Microbaculum marinisediminis: one gene and its partner. The protein of the gene in region 1 interacts with the protein of each later gene in a pairwise test. Links are inferred from orthologs where the notes say so. Each region holds a gene or a part of one and is shown on either strand. Other genes may lie near its edges. The genes, in order: sufA and MUB46_RS12980.

Region 1 (15,680 bases):
CACCGGAGCGGATCATGCTCGAGGACCAGTCGCGCAATACCTGGCAGAACGCCCTCTACACCAAGGCGCTGGTCGGTCCGGCGCCGGGGGAGCGCTGGCTGCTGGTGACATCGGCCTGGCACATGCCGCGCGCCATCGGCTGCTTCCGGGCGGTCGGCTTCGACGTCGAGGCCTATCCCGTCGACTACCGCACCCGCGGTTGGTCGGACCTGTGGCGGCCGTTCACCACCGCGTCCGAGGGGCTGCGGCGCGTCGATACGGCATCGCGCGAATGGGCCGGATTGCTGGTCTATTGGCTGACAGGTCGCATTCCCGAGCTGCTTCCCGGCCCGGCCCCTTGAAACGCGGCGTCGCCCGGCGTCGATGCACCCCCAACATGTGGGGGCTGTATGCAGGCGGTAACCGTATCTGTTGACGGGGCTGTGGACGATTATGCTGCAGTGCAATATGTCCTTGCACAATAAGTTAAGAAAGCGTAACCAAGCGCACCGCGTCGGCGACTCACGTATCATTCAAGTCTTGGCCGACCAAAAATATGGGGTTCCGAATGGAGCGTGATGTAGGGCCGTCCTATCTGCGTGTAACCGCTTGGTCGCTCGCTGTACTGGTCGGCGTTATGCTTGTTGCTGCGTTGTTTGGCGGGTTCGAACCGAACGCCATCGCGGCGCGCTGAGTATTATCACGGTTTTGCAAGCGGCGCGGTCCGGAAGGACCGCGCCGCTTCGCGTTTGTCCGGGGCATTTTCGCCTCGGCACGCGGTGGAACCCTGTCGTCGGGCGGCGCGTCTGCTATATGAGCGTCTCGAAGCAGGGAGACGCCACGATGTCGCAGACCATTACCGTCGGATTCCGCAAACTCGTCGACGACGCGCTCGAGCAGATCGAGACGCTGTCGCCAGCCGAGGCCATGGCACTGCATGGCGGCGACGACGTCGTGTTTGTCGACATTCGCGACGTGCGGGAACTGTCGCGGACCGGCAAGATACCGGGCGCCATCCATGCGCCGCGCGGGATGCTGGAGTTCTGGATCGACCCGGCGAGCCCCTATCACAAGCCGGTTTTCGCCGAGGACAAGCGCTTCGTGTTCTTCTGTGCCGGGGGCTGGCGTTCGGCGCTGGCCACGCTGACGGCCAAGAAGATGGGCCTGGCGCCCGTCTGTCACATCGACGGCGGCTTCGGGGGCTGGGAAAAGGCCGGAGGGCCGATCGAGAAACCGGAAATGGCGCCGGGGGAGAAACGGGCATGAACGAGCAGGCGATGGCGGCCTACCGCAAGATCGATTTCGACGACGTGGCCTGGAGCGAGGTCCTGCCGGGGCTGCGCGTCAAGGCGGTGCAGGAAGGCCCGCGGACCATTAGGCTGGTCGAATTCCAGGGCGGGTTCGTGGAGCCCGGCTGGTGCGAGAAGGGCCACGTCGGCTTCGTGGTGTCGGGCCGCCTGACGGTCGAGTTCGATAGCGGTGTCGAGGTGTTCGAGCCGGGCCAGGGCCTGTTCTTCACGCCGGGCACGGGCGGGCGGCACAAGGTGCGCCAGCCCGACGGCGAGACCGCGCATGTCTTCCTGACCGAGCCGATCTGACGTTCCCGGGCGGCCTGGTCCGGACCTTCAGTCCTCAGGAGTGCGTCCCGAGGCGCCCGCCTCAAGTCCAGACGGGAGCCCCGGGGCTCGGCATTCGGCACGTCGTCGGGGATATGCCGCGAACGCGGCCCCGACCATGGTCCTTGATGCGGTCGGCCTCAGCCGGCGGCGTCGTTCTTGGTCTTCTTTCCGGACTTCTTTTTCTTCTTTTTCTTCTTTTCCGGATTGTCGGCAGTCTGCTTCTTGGCCTGCTTTTTCTCGGTCTCGGCCTTCGTCTCGGTCTCGGCCTTGGCCTTCTTCTTGTCGGTGGCGAGGATCACGGCGCTGGCCGCCTGATCGAGGACCGGGGTCGGGGTGAGCGGTATGCCGCTTTTCGCTGCCGCAGGACCGGCCAGGGCGGCGACTAGGACGGCGAGAGGGGCAATCACCTTGGCTTTTCTGGCGATCACTTCAGAGCTCCTGTTGGACGGAAACAATGCCGGGAGCGTTGCGCGCAACTCGCGGCGGAATCAAGGCAATAGCGACTGACGGAGAACTTATTTTTTCGCGAAGCTGCCCGCTCCCTTGCCGCGTACGGGGGCATGGTCTAACGCTTGGCCCCGGGAGGATCGTCAATGCCGCGTCTGCAGTCTCAAATCAGCACGACATCCGAGGACTTCCAGCGCAATGCCGACGCGATGGCCGCGCTCGTCGCCGACCTCGAGGCGAAGCGTGCCGCCGCGGCGCGCGGCGGTCCCGACCGGGCGCGCGAACGCCACCTGAGCCGCGGCAAGCTGTTGCCGCGCGATCGCGTGACGCGGCTGCTCGATCCCGGCGCGCCGTTCCTCGAACTGTCGCCGCTCGCCGCCCACGGCATGTATGACGACGACATCCATGCCGCCGGCGTCATCACCGGCATCGGCCGTGTCGAGGGGCGCGAGTGCGTCATCGTCTGCAACGACGCGACGATCAAGGGCGGCACCTACTATCCGATGACGGTGAAGAAGCATCTGCGCGCCCAGGAAGTGGCGATGCAGAACAACCTGCCGTGCCTGTATCTGGTCGATTCCGGCGGCGCCAACCTGCCCAACCACACCGACGTGTTCCCCGACCGCGAGCATTTCGGCCGGATCTTCTACAACCAGGCCACCATGTCGGCGGCCGGCATTCCGCAGATCGCCGTGGTCATGGGCTCGTGCACGGCGGGCGGCGCCTACATGCCGGCGATGTCGGACGAGACCATCATCGTGCGCAAGCAGGGCACGATCTTCCTCGCCGGCCCGCCGCTGGTGAAGGCGGCGACGGGCGAGGTGGTTTCGGCGGAGGATCTCGGTGGTGCAGACGTGCACGCGCGCCTGTCCGGCGTGGCCGACCATTACGCGCTGGACGACGACCATGCCCTGAAACTGGCCAGGCGAATCGTCGCGAACATGAATCGGCGCAAGGACATAGACCTGGATCTTCAGGAACCGATTCAGCCCGCCTACGATCCCGGCGAACTCGACGGCGTGGTGCCGGCGGCGCTGAGCCAGCAGTACGACATCCGCGAGGTGATCGCCCGGCTGGTCGACGGCTCGGAGTTCGACGAGTTCAAGAAGCTCTACGGCACGACGCTGGTGACGGGCTTTGCGCGGATTTCGGGCATGCCGGTCGGCATTCTGGCCAATAACGGCATTCTGTTCTCCGAATCATCGCTGAAAGGCGCGCATTTTATCGAATTGTGCTGCCAGCGGCGCATTCCGATCCTGTTCCTGCAGAACATCACCGGCTTCATGGTCGGGCGCGACTACGAGGCCGGCGGCATCGCCAAGGACGGGGCCAAGCTGGTTACGGCGGTCGCTTGTGCCCAGGTGCCGAAGATCACGGTGATCGTCGGCGGCTCGTTCGGCGCCGGCAACTACGGCATGTGCGGGCGCGCCTACGGGCCGCGGTTTCTGTTCATGTGGCCGAACGCGCGCATCTCGGTGATGGGCGGCGAGCAGGCCGCCTCGGTGCTGGCGACGGTCAGGCGCGACAATATCGAGGCCGACGGCGGGCAGTGGAGCGCGGACGAGGAAGAGGCGTTCAAAGCGCCGATCCGCGACCGCTACGAGGCCGAGGGGCATCCGTATTTCGCCAGCGCCCGGCTCTGGGACGACGGCATCATCACCCCGCGCGAAACGCGCCGCGTGCTGTCGCTGGCGCTGTCGGCCACGCTCAACGCGCCGGTGCCGGAGACGAAGTTCGGCGTGTTCCGGATGTAAGGTTCCGGATTTGTGGCGGGGGGCTCCGGAAACGAAATTGCCGGGACGAGCCCGGCAATGACGTAGAGACGGAATGTGGGATGCCCGGGCGCGGCCCGGGCATCGCGAGCGTGCCGGCCCTCAGGCCGCGTCCTCTTCCGACGCGGCGGCTTCGAGCCGCTTGTCGACATAGGTGCCGCAGACGTCGATCAGCTCGTCGACCTTGTCCTCGAAGAAGTGGTTGGCGCCGTCGATGATCTGCTGGTCGATGACGATGCCCTTCTGGGTCTTCAGCTTGTCGATCAGCGACTGCATGTCGTTGGGCGTCACGACCCGGTCGGCGGCGCCGTGGACGATCAGGCCGGACGACGGGCAGGGGGCCAGGAACGAGAAATCGTAGAGATTCGGCTGCGGCGCGACCGAGATGAAGCCTTCGACCTCGGGGCGGCGCATCAGCAGCTGCATGCCGATCCAGGCGCCGAAGGAGAATCCGGCGATCCAGCAGGCGCGCGCGTCCGGGTTGAAGCTCTGCACCCAGTCGAGCGCGGCGGCGGCGTCTGACAGCTCGCCGAGGCCGTGGTCGAAGCTGCCCTGGCTGCGCCCGACACCGCGGAAGTTGAACCGGAGTACCGCGAAACCGCGCTCGGCGAACATGTAGTACATCTGGTAGGCGACCTGATTGTTCATCGTGCCGCCGAACTGCGGGTGCGGATGGAGAATCAGCGCGATCCGCGAGCTCTTGGTCTTCGGCGGATGATAGCGTCCTTCCAGGCGGCCTGCGGGCCCGGTGAAGATGACTTCCGGCATTGAACGCGATGTCCTCTTTTTATGGTTGGCAGGACGCGGGTGGCTGGCGGCTCGGTTTATCCGCTCGCGCGCTTTCGACGGTCGTCGGCGCGCTGGCGTTTCCTTGACACCTACCCGACACCCTCCTACAAACTCTTTAGAAGTTTTCGAAACTGTGCTTCACCGGATCGCGGCTCGACGCTGCGAGCGTGTGGCCTGTCCGGAAGCTCCGACACACACCACATATCTTGTGTGGAATGCAAGAGTTCAAGGCACCGAGGCGGTGCCGAAGGTTGAGAGGACGGCATGGTGGGGGCGAACGTCGCCTACCTGGACCATAACGCGACGGCGCCGGTCCGCCCCGAAGTGATCGAGGCGGTGACCGAAGCCTTACGCGTGACCGGCAACCCGTCGTCCGTGCATTCGGCGGGCCGTGCCGCCCGCAAGCTTGTCGAGGACGCGCGCCGCGAGGTGGCCGCGCTCGTCGGCGCGGAGCCGGCAGATGTCACCCTCACCAGCGGTGGCACCGAGGCCAACGCGCTGGCGCTGGCGCGGCGCAAAGACGGCGAGATCCTGCTCGCCTCGGCGATCGAGCACCCGTCCGTGCTCGGCGGCGGGCGATTCCCGGCCGCCTCCGTCGAAACGCTTCCGGTGACGCCGGCCGGCGTGGTCGATCTCGCGTGGCTGGAGAAGCGGCTTTCCGCCGCGCCCGTCCCGGCGATCGTCTCTGTTATGCTCGCCAACAGCGAGACCGGCGCGATCCAGCCGGTGCGCGAGGTTGCGCGGCTGGCGCGGGACGCAGGCACGCTGGTTCACTGCGATGCCGTCCAGGCGGCGGGTCGGCTGGAGATCGATATCGCCATGCTGGGCGTCGACTACCTGACCCTGTCTGCCCACAAGATCGGCGGCCCCCAGGGCGCCGGCGCGCTGGTGCGCCGCGACAAGACCGTCGCGATCACGCCGCTCTATCGCGGCGGCGGCCAGGAGCGGTCGCAGCGTCCGGGCACCGAGGCGGTGGCCGTGATCGCCGGATTCGGCGTCGCGGCGCGGCTGGCGGCCGGCGAAATCGAAAAAAGTGGCGAAATCGCGGGGCTGAGGGACTGGTTCGAGTCGGCGCTACGCACTATCTCGCCGGGTGCGGTGGTCTTCGCCGGTGAAACGGCGCGGCTCGCCAATACCAGTTGCTTTGCGGTGGAAGGGATTTCGGCGGAAACCGCCATGATCTCGCTCGATCTCGATGGCGTGTGCGTCAGTTCGGGGTCGGCCTGCTCGTCGGGCAAGGTCGGCGCCTCGCATGTGCTCTCGGCAATGGGTGTCTCGCCGGACCTTGCCTCCGGCGCGATCCGGGTCAGCCTCGGCTGGTCGAGCGAAAAGAGTGACGTGGAAAGCTTCATCAAGGCCTGGCGGCGCGTACAGGACAAGCGCGACCGCCGTCGGCAGGAGGTGATTGAAGCGGCATAAGCGAAACCCGTGGTCCTTGAAACCGCGAGTGAAGGAGCAATTGATGCCTGCAGTGCGCGAAACGATCGAGCATGTCAGCGAGATCGACGTCGACAAGTACAAGTATGGGTTCTTCACCGACATCGAGACGGAGAAGGCGCCCAAGGGCCTGAACGAGGACATCGTCCGGTTCATCTCGGCCAAGAAGGAAGAGCCCGAGTGGATGCTCGAGTGGCGGCTCGACGCCTACAGGCGTTGGCGTACCATGACCGAGCCGACCTGGGCCAAGGTCGAATACCCGAAGATCGACTTCGAGGATCTCTACTACTATGCCGCGCCGAAGACCACGCCGGGGCCGAAGAGCCTCGACGAGGTCGATCCGGAGCTGCTCGCCACCTATGAGAAGCTGGGCATTCCGCTGAAGGAGCAGGAGGTTCTGGCCGGCGTCGAGGGCGCCAGGGTGGCCGTCGACGCGGTGTTCGATTCGGTCTCGGTGGTGACCACCTTCCGCGAGGAACTGGCCAAGCACGGCATCATCTTCTGCTCGATCTCGGAAGCGATCCGCGAGCATCCCGACCTCGTGCGCAAGTACCTGGGCTCGGTGGTGCCGACCAGCGACAACTTCTATGCCACGCTGAACTCCGCGGTATTCTCGGACGGGTCGTTCGTCTACGTGCCGCCGGGCGTGCGCTGCCCGATGGAGCTGTCGACCTATTTCCGCATCAACGAGCGCAACACCGGCCAGTTCGAGCGCACGCTGCTGATCGCCGACAAGGGCGCCTATGTCAGCTATCTCGAAGGCTGCACGGCGCCGATGCGCGACGAGAACCAGCTCCATGCCGCCGTGGTCGAGCTGGTGGCGCTGGACGATGCCGAGATCAAGTACTCGACGGTGCAGAACTGGTATCCGGGCGACAAGAACGGCAAGGGCGGCATCTACAACTTCGTCACCAAGCGTGGCGACTGCCGCGGCCGGAACTCCAAGATCTCCTGGACGCAGGTCGAGACCGGCTCGGCCATCACCTGGAAGTATCCGAGCTGCATCCTGCGCGGCGACAACTCGCGCGGCGAGTTCTACTCGATCGCGGTGTCGAACGGCTATCAGCAGGTCGATTCCGGCACCAAGATGATCCATCTCGGCAAGAACACGTCGAGCCGCATCATCTCCAAGGGCATCGCCGCGGGTCACTCGCAGAACACCTATCGCGGCCTCGTCTCGGCGCACGCCAAGGCGACCGGCGCGCGGAACTTCACCCAGTGCGACTCGCTGCTGATCGGCAACCGCTGCGGCGCGCATACCGTGCCGTATATCGAGGCGAAGAATTCCCAGGCCGTCTTCGAGCACGAGGCGACCACCTCGAAGATCTCCGACGACCAGATGTTCTACTGCATGCAGCGCGGCCTGTCGGAGGAGGAAGCGGTGGCACTGATCGTCAACGGCTTCGTCCGCGACGTGCTGCAGCACCTGCCGATGGAGTTCATGGTCGAGTCCCAGAAGCTGATCGGCATCAGCCTCGAGGGCAGCGTGGGCTGAGGCGGGCACGAGGACGGATCGATGATCCATCGCATCCGGCACGCCCATACGCCGCCCGCGCGCAGCACTACGAGAGACGCGAAAGCCGCCGCTACGGAACCGCACCGAAACGCGACACCGTTATTCGATACGCAAACTGTTGGAACCCGATATGCTTGAGATCAAGAACCTGCACGTGAAGATCGCCGACGAAGACACGGAGATCCTGCGCGGACTCGATCTGACCGTGAACGCAGGCGAAGTGCACGCCATCATGGGCCCGAACGGATCGGGCAAGTCGACGCTGTCCTACGTGCTCGCCGGCAAGGACGACTACGAGATCACCGACGGCCAGATCCTGTTCATGGGGCAGGACCTCACCGAGATGGAGCCTGACGAGCGCGCCGCCGCCGGCCTGTTCCTTGCCTTCCAGTACCCGGTCGAGATCCCGGGCGTCGCCTTCATGACGTTCCTGAAGACCGCGCTCAACGCGCAGCGCAAGGCGCGCGGCGAGGGCGAACTGTCGACGCCGGACTTCATGCGCGTGGTGCGCGAGAAGGCGGGCCAGCTGAACGTCAGCCAGGAGATGCTGAAGCGGCCGGTGAACGTCGGCTTCTCCGGCGGCGAGAAGAAGCGCAGCGAGATCCTGCAGATGTCGCTTCTGGAGCCGAAGCTGTGCGTGCTCGACGAGACCGACTCCGGTCTCGACATCGACGCGCTACGCGTCGTCTCCGAGGGCGTGAATTCGCTGCGCTCGCCCGAGCGCGCGATGGTCGTCATCACCCACTATCAGCGCCTGCTCGACCACATCGTCCCGGACGTGGTGCATGTCATGTCGGCGGGCCGGATCGTGAAGACCGGCGGCAAGGAACTGGCGCTCGAGCTCGAGAAGTCCGGATACGCGGCCTTCACGGAAGCCGCGTGAGCCGGATGGCGGGAGATACAACCATGAACGTCGAGGTCCGCAACAAGCAGACGGCCGCCGAACAGGCGGCGAGCGAGCAGTTCGCCGCCGTTGCCGCGATGCTGCCGGGCACGGAAGCCGTCGCGGCCGTTCGCAAGCAGGCGATCGCGCGCTTTGCCGCGAGTGGCCTGCCGCATCGGCGCATCGAGGAGTGGAAATACACCGACCTGCGCGCCGCGCTGCGCGAACTGCCGCCGCCGGCAACCGCATCGGACGCGCCGATCGGGGCCGACACGCTGGGCGAACTGGATGCCTGGCGGATCGTGATCGTCGACGGCGGCGAGCCGCGGCTGCCGAAGGAGCTGGCCGATCAGGGCGTGACGGTCTCCCGTCTCAGCGAGACGCTTGCCGCCGGCACGCTCGAAGGCGAATGGCCGGAGGGCACCGAGTCGGCGATCTTCGACCTGAACACCGCCTTCGTTTCCACCGGCGTGGGGATCCGCGTCCCGGAAAACGTGCATATCGACAAGCCGATCCAGATCGCCTGCGTCACGACCGTGCCGACGGCGGCGTCGGTCTACCTGCGCAATCGCGTCGACGTCGGCGCCGGCGGATCCGTGACCGTCGTCGAGACCTTCGAGGGCCCGGACGGGATCGGCTATCTCGTGAACTCGGCGACGCGCCTGTCGGCCGAGCGCGACGCGGCGCTGACCTGGGTGAAGGTGCAGCACGACGGCGACAAGGCGATGCATTTCTCCACCGTCGCCGCCGACGTGAGCCAGGGCAGCAAGCTGACCATTGCGCCGTTCACCACCGGCGCGGCGCTGTCGCGCAACCAGTTCGCGATCGCCTTCACCGGCGAGCACGCGGAGGTGAACCTGGCCGGCGTCCAGCTTCTTGGCGACCGTCAGCATGGCGACACGACGCTGTTCGTCGACCATGCCCTGCCGGACGGGGCGAGCCGCGAGCTCTTCAAGTCGGTGCTCGACGAGCAGGCGCGCGGCGTGTTCCAGGGCAAGATCCTGGTGCGCCAGGACGCCCAGAAGACCGACGGGCGGATGATGATGCAGGCGCTGATGCTGTCGGACCGGGCTGAGGTCGACAGCAAGCCGGAGCTGGAGATCTACGCCGACGACGTGCAGTGCGGTCACGGCTCGACGTCGGGCCGGATCGACGAGGACCTGCTGTTCTATCTGCGTGCGCGCGGCATCCCCGAACTGACCGCCAAGGCGCTTCTGATCGAGGCGTTCGTCGGCGAGGTGGTCGAGGAAATCGGCCACGCGGCGGTCGGCGAGGCGCTGTCGAGCCTCGCCCATGACTGGGTCATGCAGCACGCACGGCAGGAGTCCGTCTCGTGAGCGGCTACGACGTCGAGCGCATTCGCGCGGACTTTCCGATCCTCGCGCGCGAGGTCTACGGCAAGCCGCTCGTCTATCTCGACAACGCCGCGTCGGCGCAGAAGCCGCGGCAGGTGATCGAGGCGATCAGCCACGCCTACGAGCACGAATACGCCAACGTACATCGCGGGCTGCACTATCTGTCGAACACGGCGACGGAGAATTTCGAGGCCGCCCGCGAGACAGTGCGCGCGTTCCTGAACGCGCCGTCGCCCGACGAGATCATCTTCACCCGCAACGCCACCGAGGCGATCAACCTGGTCGCCTATTCGCTGGGGCAGGGCATGGATGGCTCGGGCGTGGGCGAGGGCGACGAGATCGTGCTCTCGATCATGGAGCACCATTCCAACATCGTGCCCTGGCATTTCCTGCGCGAACGCAAGGGCGCGGTCCTGAAATGGGCGCCGGTGGCCGAGGACGGCAGCTTCCTAATCGAGGAATTCGAGCAGCTGCTGACGCCCCGCACCAAGATCGTGGCGATCACCCACATGTCCAACATGCTGGGCACGGTCGTGCCGGTGAAGGAGGTCGTGCGGCTCGCTCACGAGCGCGGCATTCCGGTGCTGGTCGACGGCAGCCAGGGCGCGGTGCACCTCAATGTCGACGTGCAGGACATCGGCGCCGACTTCTATGTCTTCACCGGCCACAAGGTGTACGGGCCGACGGGCATCGGCGTGCTCCACGGCCGCAAGGAGGCTCTGGAGGCGCTGCCGCCCTTCAACGGCGGCGGCGAGATGATCCGCGACGTGACAACCGACACGGTCACCTATGGCGACCCGCCGCACCGATTCGAGGCGGGAACGCCGCCGATCGTGCAGGCGATTGGACTGGCGGCCGCGCTGGACTACATGGACTCTGTGGGCCGCGATGCGATCCAGGCGCACGAGGAGACGCTGCGCGACTACGCCCACGAGCGGCTCGGCGCGATGAACTCGCTCAGGATCTTCGGCACGGCGCCGGGCAAGGGCGCGATCGTCTCGTTCGAGATGACAGGGGCGCACGCCCATGACGTGTCGACGGTGATCGACCGCTACGGCGTCGCCGTGCGGGCCGGGACGCATTGCGTCCAGCCGCTGCTTCAGCACTACGGGGTGACGTCGACATGCCGTGCCTCGTTCGGAATGTATAATACGCGCGAGGAAGTCGACCGCCTGGCCGAGGCCCTCGGCAAGGCCCAGCAGTTCTTCGCCTAGGGGAGGCGGACCGATGAACGACATCAGGAATACAGCGCCCGACGCAGCAGACGGATCGTCAGCCGCTTCGGCCGCCGATACCGGAGCAGACACGGGCTCCGCGATACCGACAGAGGAACTCGACCGGCTCACCGACGACATCATCGGTGCGCTCAAGTCGGTCTACGATCCGGAGATCCCGGTCGACATCTACGAGCTCGGCCTGATCTACAAGATCGATGTCGACGACGACCGCAACGTCGCCATCGACATGACGTTGACGGCCCCGGGCTGCCCGGTCGCCGGCGAGATGCCGGTCTGGGTGGAAACCGCGGTCAGCTCCGTCAGTGGCGTCGGCGACGTCACGGTGCAGATGGTGTTCGACCCGCCGTGGGATCCGAGCCGCATGTCGGACGAGGCGAGGGTCGCGCTCGACTTCTTCTGACCTATATAGGGTTTAGGAAACCGGTCCTGATCAAACAGTTGGAACCATGACGACGGCAACTCCACGACCCCGGCCCAAGGTGGTGACGCTTACCGAAGCGGCGGCCGAGCGCGTGCGCGAAATCATCGCCAATTCCGACAAGTCCATCGTCGGCGTGCGGGTCGGCGTCAAGAACGGCGGCTGCGCCGGCATGTCCTACACGATGGAGTATGCCGAGGACGTCGCGGCGTTCGACGAGGTCGTCGAGGACAAGGGCGTCAAGGTCCTGATCGATCCCAAGGCCGTGCTGTTCCTGCTGGGCACCGAGATGGACTTCCAGGTCGACACGCTGTCGGCCCGGTTCGTGTTCAACAATCCGAACCAGACCTCGGCCTGCGGCTGCGGCGAATCGGTGGCGATCACACCGGTCGCGCTCGACGCCTGAGGCGTCTGGGCCGCGCCGACGTGGTGGGCGATGGCGATCACGTCCGAATATAGCGACTTCGTCACCGAGCTGTTCGCCGGGTTCGGGCCCGTGCGGCTGCGGGGCATGTTCGGTGGCACCGGTATCTTCCACGACGACGTCATGATCGGCCTTATCGCGGACGGTACGATATTCCTGCGCACCGACGCGGCGCTGGCGGCCGACATGGCCGCGGAAGGCAGCACGCCGTTCGTCTATTCGAGCACGTCGAAAACCGTCGAGATGCCGTATTGGCGGCTGCCGGAACGGCTGATCGACGAGCCGGATGACCTCGCGGCGTGGGCGCGGCGCGCCTATCAGGCCGCCGCGCAGGCCAGGAAACCCAAGAAGAAGCGGTCGAAGAAGGCCGTGTGAGGTCTCAGGCGACGGCCGACTTGTGGGGCTCGTCCGAAAGGTCCGATTCGGAGGTGACGCGGTTGCGGCCGTTGCGCTTCGACGCGTACAGCGCCATGTCCGCGCGCTCGACCAGGCTGTCGCGGGTGTCGTTGTGGCGCAGCGTCGCTATGCCGACCGACATCGTGATGCGTCCGAGGCTTTCCCCCGTCGAGCGCTTGATGAGCTCCTTGGCCATGACGGCGGTGCGGATGTCCTCGCCGACATAGACCGCGGCATCCAGGGCCGTGCTCGGCAGAATGACGGCGAACTCCTCGCCACCGTAGCGCGAGGCGATGTCCCGCCCCTTCACCGCGCTCCTGATCGCGGCGCCGACGAGACGCAGAACCTGATCGCCGGTCTGGTGGCCGAATGTGTCGTTGAACTGCTTGAAGTGGTCGATGTCGCACATCGCCAGCGACACCGGTTCGCCGCGCCGCATCGCGATATCGACGGCGCGCTCCAGGCTCTGGTCGAAATGCTTCCGGTTGGCGAGCCCTGTCAACTGGTCGGTCAGCGATTCGTAGCGGATCGCCTCGAGGCTTTCCTGAAGGTCGGTGATCTGGCCCTTCGAATCCTTGAGCTGGGATTCGAGCGAGGTGTTGCGCGCTTCCATTTCCGTGGTGGCGCGCAGGATCTTTTCGATGATCGAGCGGGTCTGCTGCTTGTTCTCGGTGCTGCCGAGACCGCTCGCGGCGGTGCGCAGCGACTGGCCGTACTGGTGGCAGGTTTCGCTGGAGGCCTCCAGCATTTCGACGATCTCGTCGAGCTCCTTGGAAACCCGCGCACTGACTTCGCCGACACGGTCGCTCAGGCGGACCGGTGACAGGAATTCGTCGTAGAAGCGTTCCGTCAGATCTTCCGGGAGATGGCCGAGCCGCTTCAACGCGTCATTGACGGCCTTGTTGAGTTCGCGATTGAACCCGGCCGCGTAGATATACCAAAGCTCGTAGTTGCGGGGGTAGGCCGGCGTGCGGTTGCCTTTGAGATAGGTGAGGGCCGCCTCGCCATAGGTAATCGAGCGATCGAATTCGTCCGTTCGTGTCACTGGCGATGGTCCCCCGAAACGCGACATTCCTCCGCGTGCTCCGCTGCGTAAGGAGCGCAGTCACAGTATTTTCCGCTGTCTTAACGCTGGGTTAAGTCGGCGGAAATCGCGGGGGCATCCGACGGATTATGAAAACTATTTGATAAGTCTGATTTATTCTTCAGGCGTGGCGTTGCGCCGGACCGGGCGCAGCAGAAAACTCGGCACATGTTCGCCGAGGCCGACGACGGGTTCGTCCTTCTCGGTCCTGTCCCTGTCGCGGCCGCGACCGGTTCGCTCGCCGCGCGGCTCGCGTTTCGGCTTGCGATCCTCTTTTGCGACCTCCGCCGCGGGCTCGGCGCGTTCGCGTCCGCCGCGACGGCGGCCACGTCCCCGGGTTTCATCGACGTCTTCCTTGGCGTCGATCTCCGCCAGATCCGGCGCGCCTTCGCGGCGCGGGATCGGCTTGCCGATGAGCTTCTCGATGGACGCGACGTATTTCTCGTCGGCCTTCGTCGCGATCGTTATCGCGTCACCCTCGCGGCCGGCACGGCCGGTGCGGCCGATTCGGTGGACGTAGTCCTCGGCGTGGGTGGGGACGTCGAAGTTGAAGACGTGGCTGACGGCCGGGATGTCGAGGCCGCGGGCGGCGACGTCGCTGGCGATCAGCAGGTTGATCTCGCCGGCGCGGAACTTGGCCAGCGTTGCCATGCGCTCGCGCTGGTCGAGGTCGCCGTGCAGGGCACCTGCATTGAAGCCGTGGCGCTGGAGCGAGCGGTACAGGGTCGAGACGTCGCGCTTGCGGTTGCAGAACACGATCGCGGTGGTGAGGTTCTCGGCGTCGCGGATCTCGCGCCGCAGGATCGCGCGCTTGTCCTTGGGCACGGCCGGCGAGACGATCAGCGCCTGACTGACGGTTTCCGCCGTGGTCGACTGCCGCGCCACCTGGACCTGAACCGGATTCTGCAGGAACTGGCCGGTGAGCTTTTCGATCTCCGGCGGCATGGTGGCGGAGAAGAACAGCGTCTGCCGGGTGAAGGGCACCAGGCGGCAGATCCGCTCGATATCGGGGATGAAGCCCATGTCGAGCATGCGGTCGGCCTCGTCGATGACGAGAATGTCGACGCCGGTCAGCAACAGCTTGCCGCGTTCCACATGATCGAGCAGGCGGCCGGGCGTGGCAATCAGCACGTCGGCGCCGCGATCGAGCTTCTTGTCCTGCTCGGAGAAGGAGACGCCACCGATGAGCAGCGCGACGGTCAGCTTGTGGTTCTGGCCGTAGATCGTGAAATTCTGCTCGACCTGTGCGGCGAGCTCGCGCGTCGGCTCGAGGATCAGCGTGCGCGGCATGCGGGCACGAGCACGTCCCTTCTCGAGAAGCGACAGCATCGGCAGCACGAAGCTCGCCGTCTTGCCGGTTCCCGTCTGGGCGATGCCGATCAGGTCGCGACGCGACAGGACATGCGGGATCGCCTCCGCCTGAATAGGCGTAGGTTCCTTGTAGCCGGCCGCTTCCACGGCCGAAAGGACTTTGGGGCTCAGACCTAGTTCAGTAAACGCCATCTACCGGCCACTGTGATCCGTGTGGCGGGATTGTCGCAAACACAGAGATTTCAAGGATGCTTGTTCCGCTTGGATTTTCGCGGAACATAATCGGTAGGCGCGCCGTGTCAACGGTGCTTCCGCGCTGTTTGTCATTTTTGGGTTAGCAATGGTTACTTTTGGCGGTGGTTCCGGAGCGGTATGACGGCGGCTGAAGCAGCCGTCATGCCGCCCGAGGGAGCTCCCCGCCGGCCGCTCACGATACTCAGTACGGGCGCCAGGGCCTCGGGTGCCACCATCGATGCGGATAGTGATGGCGGGGATAGGGATAGGCCCGCGGCGGATAGTAGACCGGCGGCGGAGGGGCGGCCCGGCCGTAGCCGCCGCCGTCGGCGAGATAGCGGCCGGACACCCACCCGACGATGCCGCGATAGTTCACCCGGCACCAGCCGCTGCCGCAGTTCAGGATGCTGACCTGATGGCCGGCGGGAATGACGGCGATCCGCGCGTAGCCCGTGCTCGGACCTCTGCGCATGTTCAGATCCGCCGTGACATAGGCCGCGGCGGCCACGCCAGCCGTGACGATCGTCGCGAGCGCGAAGGCGAGGGAAAAGAGGATCTTGCGCATGAGACGTCTCCTTGGTCGGGACGGATACGCCACGGTACCGAATCGGCGGCCCATTCCAAAGAGGACCGTCTCGCGCCGATCCGGCAGGTGTTGGCGCTGTCCAGCGAGCGGGCGCGCCCGATCGCGTGCCACGACCCTCGCCGGACCACGCTCAGTTGCTGAGCGTTGTCAGCTGGTAGGCCCCGGGGCCGCCGAGCATCAGCATGAATTCAT
Region 2 (15,604 bases), on another replicon or contig:
TGCCTGGCGCCGCGCTCCTCTATCATTGCTTCCTGATAGATGGAGATGGCGAAGTCCATGTCGAGCATCACCGCCGCGTTCAGTGCGGTGAGGACGGCCTCGAGCCTTGCCGGGTTCCGCCGATAGGTCTTCACGGCGAGGGCGGATAGCTTGGCCAGCACGAAGTTGTAGCCGCCGATATACCAGCGCGGCTCCAGGTCGATCTTGTTGTGGATCATGCCGATGACGCGTACGCCTTCCACATAGGCGTGGTCGAACCGGCCGGAAAACAGGCGCCCCCAATGGGCGGTTTGCGCCAGCTTTAGCCGCGGCTCGTCAGTGCCGACCTTTCGGGCAAGTTTCGGCACGGAGCAGACATGGGCGTAGAAACCGTCCAGGATCGACGGCAACGCCGGCTCGACATGCTTCCAGAATTCGGCCAGCAGCGTGCCGGTCTCCGGGGTGATCTGCATGAAGTTCAGTCGACGATCACGATCGGTCGAATCGCCGCCATGATCCGCTTGGTTAATCCGAGTGCCTGACATCGCGCTTTCCTCTTCCATATTTTTACTTGTTTGCCGCCGAAGCGGGGTTCCGTTAGGGCAATTGCGCGCATTCGAGAACAGAATAGTTAAACCGGCGTAAAGGGAGCGGATTGGAATAGCTGGGCGTTTTTTGGCCGAAAGATGCCGTTAGTTATAAATAAAAGGCAAATCCGAACGCAAAATCCATCAAGTATCGACTAGCAATTTCCGGAATCCCGTGATTACGCAACGAATAATTTACGGTTTCGCCACCTCCGCCAGTGCGGAGCGGTTAACGGACCGAAAGACATTTTAGCCGATTTCTTAACCTGGCGGGGTCCGAGCCCGTTGTCGGAGACCGCTTGAGACCGAACGGTGGCGGCTCGTTGCCGCGACATGGGCGGTACGGTCAGGCGGGCCGTGTCGATGGACGGTTTCCCCCTTCCGCCGGCACCTCATTCCCGCGGGCCGACGGCTTGATCCGGATCAATGTGACGTCAGCGGATTTGCCTTTCCGTTGCGACAAGCCGGGCCGTCCGGAAACAGGAAAAAAGGGGAAATGCCGTGTCGGGTGGAGAGCAATTGGTTTTGGCCATCATCCTGGCTGTCTTCGCGCTGTTCATGATGGTTCTGGCATGGGGCGACATGTCTTCGCGCGACTCCCGCAAGCATTGGGATTGATCGCCGCGCCGCCTCCGAGACATGAAAAAAGGCCGGTCCCGAGGGACCGGCCTTTCGTTTTGCAGGCGCTTGTGTCGGGCGATCAGGACGTCCGGCCCGATGCATCCGACAGGATCGCGTAGACCTTGCTCGGCTCCGACGTCAGGTACATCTGGCGCATGACGCCGTCGCGGTCGGTCCGGGAGATCTCGTCGATCAACTGCTCGAAGCCGTCGAGATAGCGGTCGATCGCGTCGCGCAGCTCCGGGTCGCGCCGATACTTGCGCCGGACTTCGTCGATCACGCCGCGGTCTCGCTGGGCGAACAGGCGACGGATGAAGATGTCGCGTTCGCCCCGGCGATAGCGCTCGTAGAGCTCCATGAAGGCGTTGTCGTCGATCGAACGGACGATATCGACCGCGATCGCGTTGAGCGACTCCATCATGTGGGCAGGCGACCGCTCGGTTCGTTCCTCGGTGCGCGGGGCGGCCGGTTCTGCCTCTTCCGCGCGTTCCGCTCTCGCCAGGACATCCGACAGGGACCAGCGGTCGGACCCAGCCTTACCGCCGCGCTGCTCAGCGGCGGCCGCCGGGGCGGCCTTCTTCGGCTGGCTGGCGGGAGCCGGCCTGGCTGGCTCCTGCCGTTGGGCAGGGGCCGGGGCAGGGGCCGGGGCTGGGGCTGTCTCGGCGGGCTGCCGGGCCGCGGCCGCCGGCTGGGCTAGCGTCGTACCGCCACCGCCGGCGGCGGCGTGACGGCGCTCCGGCACCGCGACGTCCAGGGTGTTGCCATGCCGGGAGACGATCTCCGAAAGCTCGTTCAGAGCCTTGATCTGATCGGCGACCGCGCGGCGCATGGCGGCGGCGTTCTCCTGGGTCTCGCGCGGCAGTTCGAAGACGCCGCGCTTGAGTTCCGTGCGCGTCGCCTCCAGCTCCTCGGCAATCGACTTTGCGGCCGTCCGCATGTCCTGCGAGGCTTCGGAGAAGCGGCTTGTCGCCGCCTGCAGCATATCGGCGATCTCCTTGGTGGCGCCTTCGAAGCCCGACCGGACCGCGCCTGCCGCACGCTCGCCTTCCTCGCCCGCCGACAGCCGCATGTATTCGAGCTGCTCGGCGATGGTGCGCGACGAGGTGGACGCCGTGTCGGAGAGCATCTGCCGGATCTCTTCGGCGGACTTACGCAGGGAATCGAACTGCTCGTTGACAGCGCGGGCAGTAAGCTGCGCCCGGTCGGAAATACCGGCGCTCGCGGCTTCGGCGATGTCCTGAATGCCCTGGATTTCCTCGGCTACCGAACGGGTCGAGCTGATCGCCCGGTTCGACATCGCCACGGAGATATCGTCGGCCGTCGACTGGATCCGCTCGATCTCGGACAGCAGCGTCTGGGCCGAGCTGGAGGTGCGATCCGTGACCGTGGCGGCGACATCGTCGGCGGCACGGCGAACGGCGTCGAGCTGCTCGTAGATCGCCTTGGTGGATGCCATGGCGCGCTGGCCCATGGCTCCGGCAAGGTCCTCTACCGAGCCGTTGAGGCGCTCGAACTCGGACAGGAGCCGTTCCGACGCATCGCGGGTCGACGACTGCAGCATCTCGCCGAGCGAATTGGCGCGCGCCTCGGCGGACACCAGGGTCCGCTCGATCGCCTGGGTGTAGCCGGTGATGAGCCCATCGATTTCCTGTGCCCGCGCCGTCAGGCTGGAGGCGAGATCGTCGAGGCGCGAGCGGCGGGCTTCGATCGCCTCGTCGATTTCGGCGTTGGTGCGGTCGAGGCGGTCGGCGGTGATCGCCAGGTCCTTGCCCTGCGCGTCGAAGCGCTCGGCCATGCTGCCGATATCGGCGAGCACCTTCGTGGACATGTCCTCGAGCAGCCTGACCTGAGCGCCGATGCGGTCGCTGGTCTCGCCGGCGTCCGCGGAAACGGCGGCGACGGCGGAGCGGAACTCGCCGACACGATCGCTGAGCGTCGCCTCGATCGCCGACAGGTTGTCGCTGGCACCGGTGAGGACGGAGCGGAGCAGGGTGTTGGAGTCGCCCAGACGCTCGAGGATCGCCTCGATATTGGTGGTCAGCGACGCGTTGGTCTCGGAAATCTCCTCGACGATCTTGCGGCCGCGCGATTCCAGCGCGTCGTAGGCGTGCTGGCCGCTCTCGGAGATCGCCCTGGTCACCTCCAGGCCTTCCTGGGCGATCTGCTTGGTGATCTCGCCACCCTTGGCGGACAGGACGCGCGTCACCGTCTCGCTCGCCGAGCCGATGACCTCCTCGATGTCGCCGGAGCGGCTGGTGATCTCGTTGATCAGGCGACCGCCACGCACGACAAGGGTTTCCTCGATCTCGCCGACCCGGGCGGCCAGCTGATCGTTGATCTCGCCGGAGCGGCTGCTCAACGTCTCGTTGATGCTTTCCGCACGGCTTGAAAGCATCCGCTCGATCTCGGCTGCCTTGGTGGACAACTGCTCGCTGATCTCACTGGTGCGGCTGCCCAGCGTCTCGTTGATGCTTTCGGCGCGGGTCGAGAGGGTCTGCTCGATCTCATTGGCCCGGCTGCCGAGCATCGCGTTGATTTCGCTGGACCGACTCCCCAGCGTCTCGTTGAGGCTTTCGTAGCCGGTCGAGAGGGTCTGCTTGATCTCGTTGGCCCGGTTGCTGAGCATCGCGTTGATTTCGCTGTAGCGGCTGCCCAGTGCCTCGTTGATGCTGACCGCGCGCGTGGAGAGCGTCTCCTCGATCTGGTTGGCGCGGGCGCCGAGCGAAGCGTCGATTTCGCTGACGCGGCTGCCCAGTGTCTCGTTGATGCTTTCGGCGCGGGTCGAGAGCGTCTGCTCGATCTCGCTAGCGCGGGCGCCAAGCGAGGCATTGATCTCGCTGGAGCGGCTGCCCAGCACCTCGTTGATGCTGTCCGCGCGGGTCGAAAGCGTGTCCTCGATCTCTTTAGCCCGTTCGCCCAGCACCGAATTGATCTCGTCTGTGCGGCTGCCCAGCGCTTCGGTGATGCGCGCCGCCCGGATCGTAAGCGTGCGCTCGATCTCGTTGACGCGGTCGCCGAGCATGGTGTTGATCTCGCTGGAGCGGCTGCCCAGCACCTCGTTGATGCTGTCCGCGCGGGTCGCGAGCGTCTGCTCGATCTCGTTGGCGCGGTCGCCAAGCATGGCGTTGATTTCGCTGGACCGGCTGCCCAACGCCGCGCTGATGCTTTCGGCGCGGGTCGAGAGCGTCTGCTCGATCTCGTTGCCCCGGGCGCCAAGCGTGATGTTGATATCGTTGGCGCGCGTCTCGAGCGTCTCGCCGAGCTGACGTGTCTGGCGATCGAAGGCGGATTCGACCGTTTCGACGCTTCTTTCCAGCGTCTTCTCCAGGACGTCGCTCTTTTCGACGAGCGTAGTGGAGATGTCGCCGAGGCGCTTGCCGAGCATGCCGTCGATGTCCGAGGCGCGGTCGGCGACGGAGCGGACGAAGGCGTCGGCTCGGTTCGACAGGGTCTGCTCGATGGCGCTGCTGCGTTCTTCCAGCACGGACCCGAAGGTTTCCAGACGGCTGTCGAGGGCCGATGTCAGGGCTTCGCCGCGCGTCATCAGGGTCTCGGTGATCTCGGCGGAGCGGTTGGAGAGAATCTCGTTGAGGTCCGCCGAGCGGTGATCGAGCAGCTCGGAAATCTCCGTGGAGCGGAACGCCAGCTTGTCGACGAGCTCGCTGCCCTTGACGGACAGCGTGTGATCGACGTCGGCGACCGTGCGCCGCAAGCTCTCCTCGACCTCCTCGGTCCGGCTACCCATCGCCTCCAGAAGCTTCTGCGAGGACGTATTGAGGTTCTCGGTGACCTGCGCGCTGCGCTGGGCGATGGCGCGGGCGACTTCGGCGCCGGCGGTGCCCAGCTGCTCGGAATAATCGGCCGTGCGTCGCACGATTTCCTCGGTGAACGTTGTGCCGGCAGCGGCCAGGCGTTCGGTCAGTTCGGCGCCACGGTTGTTGACCGTGTCTTCGATGGTCTTGCTGGTTTCGTCGAGGCGCGAGGTCAGGGCGTTGCCGCTCGAGGCGATGGTCTCGGAGATCTGCTCGCCGACCGTCGACAGGCGATCGGTGACCTCGGTGCCGCGCTGCACCAGCGTGTGCGAGAGCTGATTGCCGGTCTCGCTGAGACGATGCGTGACCTCGGCGCTGCGGTCGGTCAGCGACTGGATCAGCGAATGGCCGGTGGAGGCCAACGTCTCGTTGATGGCGTTGCCGCGGTCCGACAGGTCCTGGACGATCTCGATGCCGGTGCGTCCGAACGCCTCGTTCACCTCGCGGCCGCGCTGGTCGAGGGTGACCGTGACCATTTCGCTGGCTTCGGTGAGCGTCTGGGCGACGTCGGTGCCGGTCTGCGACAGGCGGCGGACGAATTCGTCGCCATGGGTGGTGAGCGTCGAAATGAGGTTGTCGCCGGAGGCGGTCAGCGCGTCCGTCATCTCGTCGCCGCGGCGGGTCAGGGCTTCGGTGACACGGTCGCCGGCGGCCGACACGGAGCCGGTGATGCGATCGCCGGCGCTCGCCAGGTCCTGGGACAGGTTCTCGTGTGCCCCGGCAATGGCGGCGCGCAGCCGGTCGGCGTTGTTGAGAAGCGCTTCGCGCTCGTTCGACATCTGGTCGATGAGGGAGCGGATGCGGATCTCGTTTTCGTGGTAGGCGCGCTCTAGCGACGACACTTCGCCGTGGATCAGCGCCTCCAGTTCGCCGGCGCGGGCCAGCGCCCGTTCGACGCCGTCGCCCATGGCGGCGACTTCGCGGCGAATGGCCTGGCCGACGGTCAGAACGGCTTCCTTGGCGACGCCTTCGGGCTCAGCGAGCTTGATGGCGGCTTCGGTGAGCGACTGGCTGGCGAGGCGTAGGTCCTGGGCCCGCCAGATCATGGCGGCGGAGGCGAAGAACATCAGCACCGGGACCGCGATCGCGGCCCAGACCAGGGCTATGCCGGGATCGGAGCGGACAAGGTCGGGATCGGTCAGCGAGAAGAGCGAGGAACCGTAAAGGCCGTACCCGACGGCGCCGCAGACGGCGATCCACAACAGCGAGACAATACCGGCGACCCAGAACGGCGTGCGCGGGGCCTTGCGCTGCATCGAGTAGACGATGTGGCCGAGGGTCGGACGATCGTCATTGGCAGGGCGTCGGGAGTCGTTGGCCGCCGCGTCGGCAGGGCGTGCCGAGCCGCGCTTGCGGCCGTCGGGGGCGTCCTTGGCGCCTTTGCGGGCCGGCTGCTCGCGCGCGGCCTCGACAACGCGTTCAACGGCGCGGTTGACCGACTCGGTCGCCTTTTCCGCGCCGTCAGCGTCTTTCGAGAGCGCATCCGCCAGCGCCTGTTCGTCGCCGTTGAGCGAAAGCGCTTCTTCGACGGCCGAAAGGGCCGCTTCTGCCGCGTCGCGTGTCTTCGGGGATTGTTTTGCCATGGTCCAACTGCCTCACGTCCGTACTCAATACCATTCGGGCGCCCGCCCGCCGCATCTTCGAGCCACCGCCCGAACCGGCGTCCGGTCTGACTTGAGGATACACCCCCCAATACCAAACCGCGGCATTGCCATACCCCCGTCTTCCGGGCGTCGCCAATACCGACCGCTCGGTCCGTGTCCGCTGACACTTGCCGCAGACGACAGTCTAGTGCCAAATGCAAGCGGGGAAAACACCCGTGAAACGGCGTGTTAATACATCGTTAACGATGGAGGCTGAGCGTGGCGCGGGCTGGCGCTGGAAGGGCGGTTTCGCCGCAACTCACTCGGGCGCAACGGAGCTATCTCAAGCGCGGTATCGGCCAGCCGGGCGGCAAGTTGCCGTTGTTCGGTCCGGACGGGCGCCAGATCAACCATCAGACGATCCGCGCGTGCATCGATAGCGGCTGGGCCGAACCCTGGTTCAACAACCCGATCAAACCCGATTGGCTCGTCTGCCGCCTGACCGATGCCGGATACAGGATTCTCGGAGAAAATCCCCCCGAAAGCGCCCTATGAGCCGATAGGTCCGAGTCTATACGATCAGATTAACCCATCCTTATCAGGCGGCGGGCATTCTGCAATGCAGCAATGCGGGCGTTCAGGCGCCCGGGAGAAGGAGCCGTCCATGGGCCAGTTCGTCGACCCCTATCTTGTCAACGAGACGCCGGCTACGCACGAAGCCCCCGTCGATCTCGTCCATCTGGCCCGCCACACCTTTGGCGATGCCGACCTCGAGCGCGAGGTGCTGCAGCTTTTCATGACCCAGTCGCGCATCTATCTCAATCGTCTCAAGGAAGCGCGCGATGTCGAGAACTGGCGTCGGGCCGCCCACACCATCAAGGGCTCGGCACGCGGTATCGGGGCATGGGGCGTTGCCGAAAGGGCCCAGACGGCCGAGCTTCTTGGCCACAATGTCGACGACGACCGCAGTCGCAACGCCATCGCCGCGCTGGAACGGGAAGTCGACGCCGTCAACGGCTACATCCGGAGTCTCTTCGTCGAGCACTGAGGGGCATCGCCCACGCAGGGCCGATCCGGCCTGCGACCTCGCGGGGGCTGGCGTGGACGGCTGTCTTCGCCTATAGGGGCCTATGGTGCCGCGTTTTCCGCCGGCGCATCGAGTTGTCCCCCGTAGGAAACCCGCTTTCAGGCCGATCAGACCGTACCCATGCCCAAAATCACCTATATCGAGCACAACGGAACCGTCCACGACGTCGAGGGCGAAGTCGGATCGACGGTCATGGAGACGGCGATCCGCAACGCGGTGCCCGGCATCGAAGCCGAATGCGGCGGCGCGCTCGCCTGCGCGACCTGCCACGTCTATGTGCGCGAGGACTGGTTCGATAAGACCGGCGGCCCCTCCGAGATGGAGGAGGACATGCTCGATTTCGCCTATGAAGTCCGCCCGACCAGCCGGCTGTCCTGCCAGATCAAGGTCACCGACGAGCTCGATGGCCTTATCGTCGACGTTCCCGAGCGGCAGGGCTGAGCGTCCAGACAGATTGATTTCGGGCGGTTTTTCCGTCGATTTCCGGCGTTTTTGACAGATCGCAAGGCAATCTGTAACAAGCACCGGCTTAACGTCCCCTGTCGGCTTCGAGACGGCCATCCAATCGAGAGGGAGACGACATGAAGCTTATCGTCCGCGACTGTGAAGGTCGTGAACACGTCCTCGAGGCGCTCGAGGGCTGGCGGGTCATGGAAGTGATCCGCGACTGGGGCATTCCGATCAAGGCGGAATGCGGCGGCGCCGGTATCTGCGGCACCTGCCATGTGGAGGTCGAGTCCGAATGGCTCGACCGGCTTCCCGAACCCAATGACGAGGAGCTGGACGCCCTCGACAAATTGGCCACGGCGAAGGAAAACTCCCGGCTTTCCTGCCAGATCCTGATGAACGAGGACCTCGACGGCCTGCGCGTCAGCCTGACGGCCGAGGCCGGCTGCGAGTCCGAGGAGTCGGCGGCGACCGCGGCCGCCTGACGCCATCCGCCTGACCCCATCAACCGGGGCGGCCATGCTGCCGCGGCGGGCAACCGGGAAACACAGTCCCCGCATCCCGCCGCGTTGCAGCATCAGGTTCCAAAATTTCCTAATACATTGAATTTGCTTGGTTTTTCTTGAGTTCTCCGGTTGCCCGGCGAGGGGCGGCCGCGCCATATTCGGCGCGGTCAGTCTCGAGGTCCGACACGGGCAAACGCACATGGGCAAACTCAAAACCTTTCCCGTCTCGGCGGTCGTAGACGGTCGCCGGGTCATCATAGCCGGCAACGGCGAGGCGGCGGCGGCGAAGCTGCGGCTGCTCGCCAAGACGAGCGCCGAGATCGAGGTCCATGCACCCCGGCCGGAGCCCGCCCTGGCGTCGCTTCTCGCGTCGGTTCCGTCGTCGCATCGTCGGGTCTGGCCCGACAAAAATCGGTTCGCGACCGCGGCGCTCGCCTTCATCGCCACCGAGGACGAAATCCACGACCGCGCGCTGGCCGATCTGGCACGGGCGGCCGGCGTTCCCGTCAACGTCGTCGACCGGCCGGAGCTGTGCGACGTGCTGACGCCGGCGATCGTCGACCGCGCGCCGGTGACGGTCGCGATCTCGACCGAGGGCGCCGCGCCGGTGCTGGCCGGTCTCCTCAGGGCGAAGATCGAGGACATGCTGACTCCGGGCACCGGCCGTCTGGCGACACTTGCCGGAGAGCTGCGCGGCCGGGTGGCGGCGCTGCTGCCGCCGGGCCGGGCGCGGCTTGACTTCTGGCGGGCTTATTTCACCGGCGAAGAGATGGCGGTCGCCGCCACGAATGGCGCCGCGGCGCTGCGCCGGAGCGTGGCGAAACTTCTGGAGTCCCGGCGTCCTGGCGACCCCGGGCAGGGCTTCGTCTGGCTCGTCGGCGCCGGGCCGGGGGCGGCCGACCTTTTGACGCTGCGGGCCCGACGGGTGCTGGCGCAGGCCGACGTGGTGGTCCATGACGGCCTGATCGAGCCGGAGGTGCTGGATGTCGTGCGCCGCGACGCGCGGCGGATCGACGTGGGCAAGCGCAAGGGCAGGGCCAACGCCTCGCAGGCCGAGATCAACGCGATCCTGATCGCCGAGGCGAAGGCCGGGCACAGGACGGTGCGGCTGAAGGCCGGCGATCCGATGGTCTACGGCCGGGCCGGGGAAGAGCTCGCCGCGTTGCGGCAGGCGGACATCGCGCACGCGGTGGTGCCTGGCATCACGGCGGCGCTGGGGGCGGCGGCCGATACGGCCACCCCACTGACCCATCGCGCGCATGCGTCCGCGCTCGTCTTCGCCACAGGACACGCGGCACCGGGCGCGGACGGGCTCGACTGGGCGGAACTGGCCCGATCCGACGCGACGATCAGCCTCTACATGGCGCGCAGCGTCGCCGACGAGGTCGCCAACGCCCTGATATCACACGGCCTTTCACCCGATACCCCGGTCGCCGCGGTCGAGAACGCTTGCCGGCCACACCAGCGGCGGTTCTTCGGGCGCCTGGACCGGCTGCCGGCGCTGGCGGGGCGGGGCGACGTCACCGGGCCGGTGGTCATCTTCGTCGGCCGCGCGGTGGCCGAAGGCGACTGGGCCGACGCCGAAAGCTTCGCGGCAAAGGCCGCCCTGGCGGCGTAGAACGGATACGAGGAGGACGATAATGGCATATGCAAGCAATTTTCGCGTCCTGACCGCAAACCGCCTGGCCGACGGCCGCGTCGTCTATCTCGGCGATCGCGACTGGACCGTCGATCTCGGCGCGGCGCGGCTGGTGCAGACCAACGCCGATGCCGAGGTCGCCGAGCGGGCCGGCCGCGAGGCTGTGGCGGCGCGGCTGGTGGTAGAGCCCTACCTGATCGACGTCGAGGCGGAGGATCGCGGCGTCCAGCCGGTGCGGCTGCGCGAGCGCATCCGCGCCGGCGGCCCGACGACGGGCAATGCGGTGGCAGGCAACGCGGCGACGGGTGCCGCGCGGGAAACGGCCTGAGGGCCACCACGATACCGGACCGGACGGCCGCGGTGGCGGTGTCCCGATCGGCATCGGTGCAAACGGCAGACCTCCAAGAGCGAAGAAAACCATGTACCGCTACGACGAATTCGACCACGCCTTCGTGCGCGACCGGCTGGAGCAGTTCCGCGACCAGGTTAACCGGCGTCTCGCCGGGGACCTCACCGAGGAGCAGTTCAAGCCGCTGCGGCTGATGAACGGCGTCTATCTACAGCTCCACGCCTACATGCTCAGGATCGCCATTCCCTATGGCACCCTGTCGGCCCGTCAGCTGCGCAAGCTCGCCCATGTCGCGCGTACCTACGACAAGGGCTACGGCCACTTCACCACGCGCCAGAACCTGCAGCTCCATTGGCCGAGGCTCGAGGACATCCCGACGATCCTGGAGGAGCTGGCGGAGGTCGAGATGCATGCGATCCAGACCTCGGGCAACTGCATCCGCAACGTCACCACCGATCACTTCGCCGGTGCGGCCGCCGACGAGGTCGCCGATCCGCGCCCGTGGGCCGAGATCGTGCGGCAATGGTCGTCGCTGCATCCGGAATTCTCGTTCCTGCCGCGCAAGTTCAAGGTGGCGGTGACGGCGGCGGCGCGCGACCGCGCGGCGATCCGCGTCCACGACATCGGGCTGGAGCTGCGGCGCGGACCGGACGGAGGCATCGGGTTTCGCGTCTTCGTCGGCGGCGGCCTGGGCCGCACGCCGATGGTCGGCCGGGAAATCCGCGATTTCGTGCCGGAGAACGCGCTGCTCGCCTATCTCGAGGCGATATTGCGCGTCTACAACCGCTATGGCCGGCGCGACAACAAGTTCAAGGCGCGGATCAAGATCCTCGTGCACGAGCGCGGCATCGAGGAGATCCGCGCGGGCGTGGAGGCCGAGTTCGAGACCCTGCGCGGCGGCGCCCTCGACGTGCCGGCGGAGGCGCGCGAGCGGATCGCGGCCTATTTCGCCCCGCCGGCCTTCGCCGACCTGCCGGCCAGGAGCGCGGCGCTGGAAGCGGCCTGGAAGGCCGATCCGACGTTCGGGCGCTGGATCGCGCGCAACACCCATCCGCACAAGGTGCCCGGCTACGTCTCGGCGACGATCTCGCTGAAGCCCGTCGGCGGCGTGCCGGGGGACGCGACCGCGGCGCAGATGGACGCCGTCGCCGACCTCGCCGAACGGTACGGGTTCGACGAGATCCGGGTGAGCCACGAGCAGAACCTGATCCTGCCGCATGTCCGCAAGGACGACCTGCGCGCGGTCTATGACGGCCTCGTCGCGGCGGGACTGGCCACCGGCAACGCCGGGTTCGCCACTGACATCATCGCGTGCCCCGGCCTCGACTATTGCGCGCTCGCCAACGCCCGGTCGATCCCCATCGCCCAGCGGCTGTCCGAACGCTTCGCCGACGCCGACCGGCAGGCGGAGATCGGCGACCTCAGCCTGAAGATCTCGGGCTGCATCAACGCCTGCGGCCACCATCACGTCGGCCACATCGGCATTCTCGGTGTCGACCGGAAAGGCGAGGAATTCTACCAGATCACGCTGGGCGGCGCCCCCGGGGGCGAGATTGCCGGTGCCGGGAGCGGGGTTGGCGAGAGCGGGGGTGCCGAGATCGGGGGGGCGGACGCCGCCATAGGCGAGATCGTCGGCAAGGGCTTTTCCGCCGACGATGTCGTCGATGCCGTGGAGACCATCGTCGACACCTATCTGACGCTGCGCGAGGGCCGCGAGGAAACCTTCCTGGCCGCCTGGCGCCGCCTCGGCAACGCACCGTTCCAGGAGGCGCTCTATGGTGGACGATCCTAACCCCGAGCAGGCGTCGGGCGGGCGTAATGGGGCCACACCTGGCCGCGCCGCCTGGCCCGAGGCGGCGTCGCTCGAAGCGGCAGCGCTCGATCGGCTTTTCGCCGGCGCCAGCGCCGAGGACCTGATCGCCTATGCCGTCAGGGACCTGGCGCCGGGGCGGGCGGCGGTGGTGTCGTCGTTCGGCGCGGATTCGGTGGTGCTCCTGCACCTCGTCTCCAGGGTGGCACCGGACACGCCGGTGCTCTTCATCGATACGGCCAAGCATTTTGCCGAAACGCTCGCCTATCGCGACACGCTCGCCGAACGGCTGGGCCTCGTCGACATTCGCTCGGTGACGCCGCAGCCCGGGCGGCTCGCGGCCCTCGATCCCGATGGCGATCTCCACCGCCGCGACGCCGACCTGTGCTGCCGTATCCGCAAGCAGGAACCGCTGGAGACCGCGCTTGCCGGCTTCGACCTCTGGATCAACGGACGCCGGCGCGATCAGACCGCCGATCGCGAGGCGATGCCCCTGGTGGAGCGCGACGGCGACCGGCTGAAGATCAATCCGCTGGCGGGCTGGGCGGCGTCCGAGATCGCCGCCTATCGCACGATCCACGCGCTGCCGCGGCATCCGCTTTCTGCCAAAGGATACTTGTCGGTCGGCTGCGCGCCGTGCACCAGCCCGGTCGCCGACGACGAGGACGCCCGGGCCGGGCGCTGGCGCGGGCGGGACAAGACGGAGTGCGGCATCCATATCGCCCGCAACGGCGAGACGGTGCGCGTGCTGCGGCCGGTGCGAGGCAGAGGACAGGACGGAGACGGAGTGCCGGGGCACAAATCATGACGACAATCGAAATCTGGACCCGAGAGGGATTTGTGGCGGACCGCTTTCGCCGCCTGGGCGACGACGAGGCGCTGCCGGAGACCGGCTCCGTACTGGTTCCGGCGTCGCGCTGGCAAGGCCTCGAGGGGGGCGAACATCGCGATGGCTGCGAGATCGGCGTCGAGCTGTTGCCCGAGGATCCGGTGGAGGACCTTGTGCCGCACCGGGAGCGGATCGCGATGATCGCGCTCAATTTTCCTGCCTTTACGGACGGTCGGGCCTATTCGAGTGCCCGTTTGCTGCGCGAACGCTTCGGTTTCACCCGGGAAATCCGGGCGACGGGCGACATCTTGCTCGACCAGATTCCGTTCATGCTGCGTTGCGGATTTTCCGCCTTTGCCATAAGTCACGGTCCGACTCGCCGCGCACTCGCGGACGGGCATTGGCCCGAAGTGCCGATCTACCTGCAGCCCGTCGGGCGGCAGGAGGCGCCGGGCACCCGGCCGTGGATGCGTCTCAGCCGCTAGTGCTCCGTATCCGAAGTTCGACACAATGTTCAGCAGCTTCCGTACGAACGCCGGTTTAGACAAGGACACCAGCCAGTTTGTGTTTCTGGTGTGGTTTTCGGGTCTGACGTCCGTCGCCTGGTCCGCTGAACGCGATGTGACGACCGTCAAATCCACCACTCGACCGAAGGCAAATTGATTTCATGACGGACACCATTTCCACCGACGTCGCCATCATCGGGGCCGGGCCGGTCGGCCTGTTCGCCGTGTTCGAGCTCGGCCTGCTCGACATGAAGTGCCACTTGATCGACATCCTCGACAAGCCGGGCGGCCAGTGCGCCGAGCTGTATCCGGAAAAGCCGATCTACGATATTCCCGCCTGGCCGGTGATCTCCGGGCAGGAACTGACGGACAAGCTTATGGAGCAGATCGAGCCGTTCGGCCCGACCTTCCATTACGGCCACATGGTGGAGAGGCTGGAGCGGCTGCCGGACGGCGGCTTCCGCGTCGGCACCGACCAGGGACTGGTCATCGAGGCGAAGGTGGTGGTGATCGCCGCCGGCGGCGGCAGCTTCCAGCCCAAGCGCCCGCCGATCGGCGGCATTGAGGCCTACGAGGGCACCTCGGTGTTCTACTCGGTGCGGCAGATGGAGGCGTTCCGCGACGCCAACCTGGTGATCGTCGGCGGCGGCGACTCCGCCCTCGACTGGACGCTGAGCCTGCAGCCGATCGCCAGGCGCGTCACCCTGATCCACCGCCGCGACGCCTTCCGGGCGGCGCCGGACTCGGTCAACAAGATGCGCGCGCTGGTGGAGGCCGGCGAGATGGACCTGGTGCTCGGCCAGGTGACGGACCTGAAGGGCGAGAGCGGCCAGCTCCGCGAGATCACCGTCACCGACCTGGAAAAGGCCGAACGGGTGATCGCCTGCGACCGGATGCTGCCGTTCTTCGGCCTGACCATGAAGCTCGGGCCGGTGGCCGACTGGGGCATCAATCTGCACGAGAACCTGATCCCGGTGGACACCGAGAAGTTCGAGACCTCGGAGCCGGGCATCTTCGCCATCGGCGACATCAACTGGTATCCGGGCAAGCTGAAGCTGATCCTGTCGGGCTTCCACGAGGGGGCGCTAATGGCGCAGGCCGCCTACCGGATCGTCTATCCGGACAAGCGGCTGGTGTTCCAGTACACCACGTCGTCGACCAGCCTGCAGAAGAAGCTGGGCGTCGCGGGCTGAGTCCGGCCGCGGTTCCGGCCCCCCCTCCATCCGGCACGCGTTGCCCGGGGCACGCCCGGGCATGACGCGGGACTGGTGAGGCAGGGCGATGCGGCCTGTGGAGTCCCGCCTTCGCGGGACTGCGCGGAGGGGGAGAAGCCGGTGATGCGCCCTTCGCAGCCCTCATCCTGAGGAGCGGCGAAGCCGCGTCTCGAAGGACGAGGGCGAAGCTCGCGGCCGCTGCTCGCAACCCTGCACGTCATTACCAGGCTTGACCTGGCAATGAGGGGCGTATGGCATGAGGGTAGTATGTCAGGGGGGCGAGGGAGCGCGAGGACGCGATGGCCGTCTATGTCGACGAGGCGATCTGGCACTGGCACGGCCGCAAGTGGTGCCACCTGCTCGCCGACAGCGAGGCGGAGCTGCATCGCTTCGCCTTTTCCCTCGGCGTCCAGCGCTCGTCGTATCAGGGGCCGCCGCGTACGGGAAAACCGCATTACGACCTGACCGCCTGGGAACGCAGCCGCGCGATCAGCCGCGGCGCCATCCCCTGCGACCGCCAGCAGATCATAGCCGTTCTGCGGCAGGTGCGGGGGCAGGTGCGGGGGCGGGCGCGCCCACTCGTCGCGGCAGCCGAAATGGCGGCCGGCTGATCCGGCGTCAGTAGCTCGCCGGCA

What was found.
Region 2: the proteins of sufA (region 1) and MUB46_RS12980 interact in binary tests that used the Escherichia coli proteins (3 or more experiments, as listed by UniProt). The link is inferred for Microbaculum marinisediminis from one-to-one orthologs.

Annotation. Positions count from the first base shown.
Region 1 is NZ_JALIDZ010000012.1:112,764-128,443, reverse strand. Bases 10,359-13,170 are described here. They hold sufA (Fe-S cluster assembly scaffold SufA), read left to right. Parts: upstream 10,359-11,481; coding sequence 11,482-11,859; downstream 11,860-13,170. Other genes in these bases: MUB46_RS21485 (GGDEF domain-containing protein), read right to left, coding at 12,257-13,170; MUB46_RS21490 (TfoX/Sxy family protein), read left to right, coding at 11,890-12,252; MUB46_RS21500 (SUF system Fe-S cluster assembly protein), read left to right, coding at 11,025-11,435; MUB46_RS21505 (cysteine desulfurase), read left to right, coding at 10,359-11,011. In the rest of the region: MUB46_RS21555 (YdcF family protein), read left to right, coding at 1-341; MUB46_RS21550 (rhodanese-like domain-containing protein), read left to right, coding at 823-1,245; MUB46_RS21545 (cupin domain-containing protein), read left to right, coding at 1,242-1,577; MUB46_RS21540 (hypothetical protein), read right to left, coding at 1,736-2,026; MUB46_RS21535 (carboxyl transferase domain-containing protein), read left to right, coding at 2,192-3,799; MUB46_RS21530 (alpha/beta hydrolase), read right to left, coding at 3,920-4,585; MUB46_RS21525 (cysteine desulfurase family protein), read left to right, coding at 4,871-6,025; Fe-S cluster assembly protein SufB, read left to right, coding at 6,069-7,538; Fe-S cluster assembly ATPase SufC, read left to right, coding at 7,690-8,442; Fe-S cluster assembly protein SufD, read left to right, coding at 8,466-9,779; more of MUB46_RS21505, read left to right, coding at 9,740-10,358; more of MUB46_RS21485, read right to left, coding at 13,171-13,318; MUB46_RS21480 (DEAD/DEAH box helicase), read right to left, coding at 13,472-14,860; MUB46_RS21475 (SH3 domain-containing protein), read right to left, coding at 15,105-15,467; MUB46_RS21470 (hypothetical protein), read right to left, coding at 15,619-15,680. UniProt on the Escherichia coli protein: Is able to transfer iron-sulfur clusters to apo-ferredoxin. Multiple cycles of [2Fe2S] cluster formation and transfer are observed, suggesting that IscA acts catalytically.
Region 2 is NZ_JALIDZ010000005.1:300,970-316,573, forward strand. Bases 6,714-9,449 are described here. They hold MUB46_RS12980 (2Fe-2S iron-sulfur cluster-binding protein), read left to right. Parts: upstream 6,714-7,789; coding sequence 7,790-8,110; downstream 8,111-9,449. Other genes in these bases: MUB46_RS12970 (hypothetical protein), read left to right, coding at 6,862-7,137; MUB46_RS12975 (Hpt domain-containing protein), read left to right, coding at 7,247-7,630; MUB46_RS12985 (2Fe-2S iron-sulfur cluster-binding protein), read left to right, coding at 8,251-8,601; cysG (siroheme synthase CysG), read left to right, coding at 8,822-9,449. In the rest of the region: MUB46_RS12960 (protoglobin domain-containing protein), read right to left, coding at 1-542; MUB46_RS12965 (apolipoprotein A-IV repeat region-like domain-containing protein), read right to left, coding at 1,267-6,582; more of cysG, read left to right, coding at 9,450-10,240; MUB46_RS12995 (DUF2849 domain-containing protein), read left to right, coding at 10,263-10,589; MUB46_RS13000 (nitrite/sulfite reductase), read left to right, coding at 10,681-12,402; MUB46_RS13005 (phosphoadenylyl-sulfate reductase), read left to right, coding at 12,386-13,228; MUB46_RS13010 (DUF934 domain-containing protein), read left to right, coding at 13,261-13,734; MUB46_RS13015 (NAD(P)/FAD-dependent oxidoreductase), read left to right, coding at 13,917-14,948; MUB46_RS13020 (DUF4031 domain-containing protein), read left to right, coding at 15,269-15,580; MUB46_RS13025 (hypothetical protein), read right to left, coding at 15,588-15,604. UniProt on the Escherichia coli protein: Ferredoxin are iron-sulfur proteins that transfer electrons in a wide variety of metabolic reactions. Although the function of this ferredoxin is unknown it is probable that it has a role as a cellular electron transfer protein.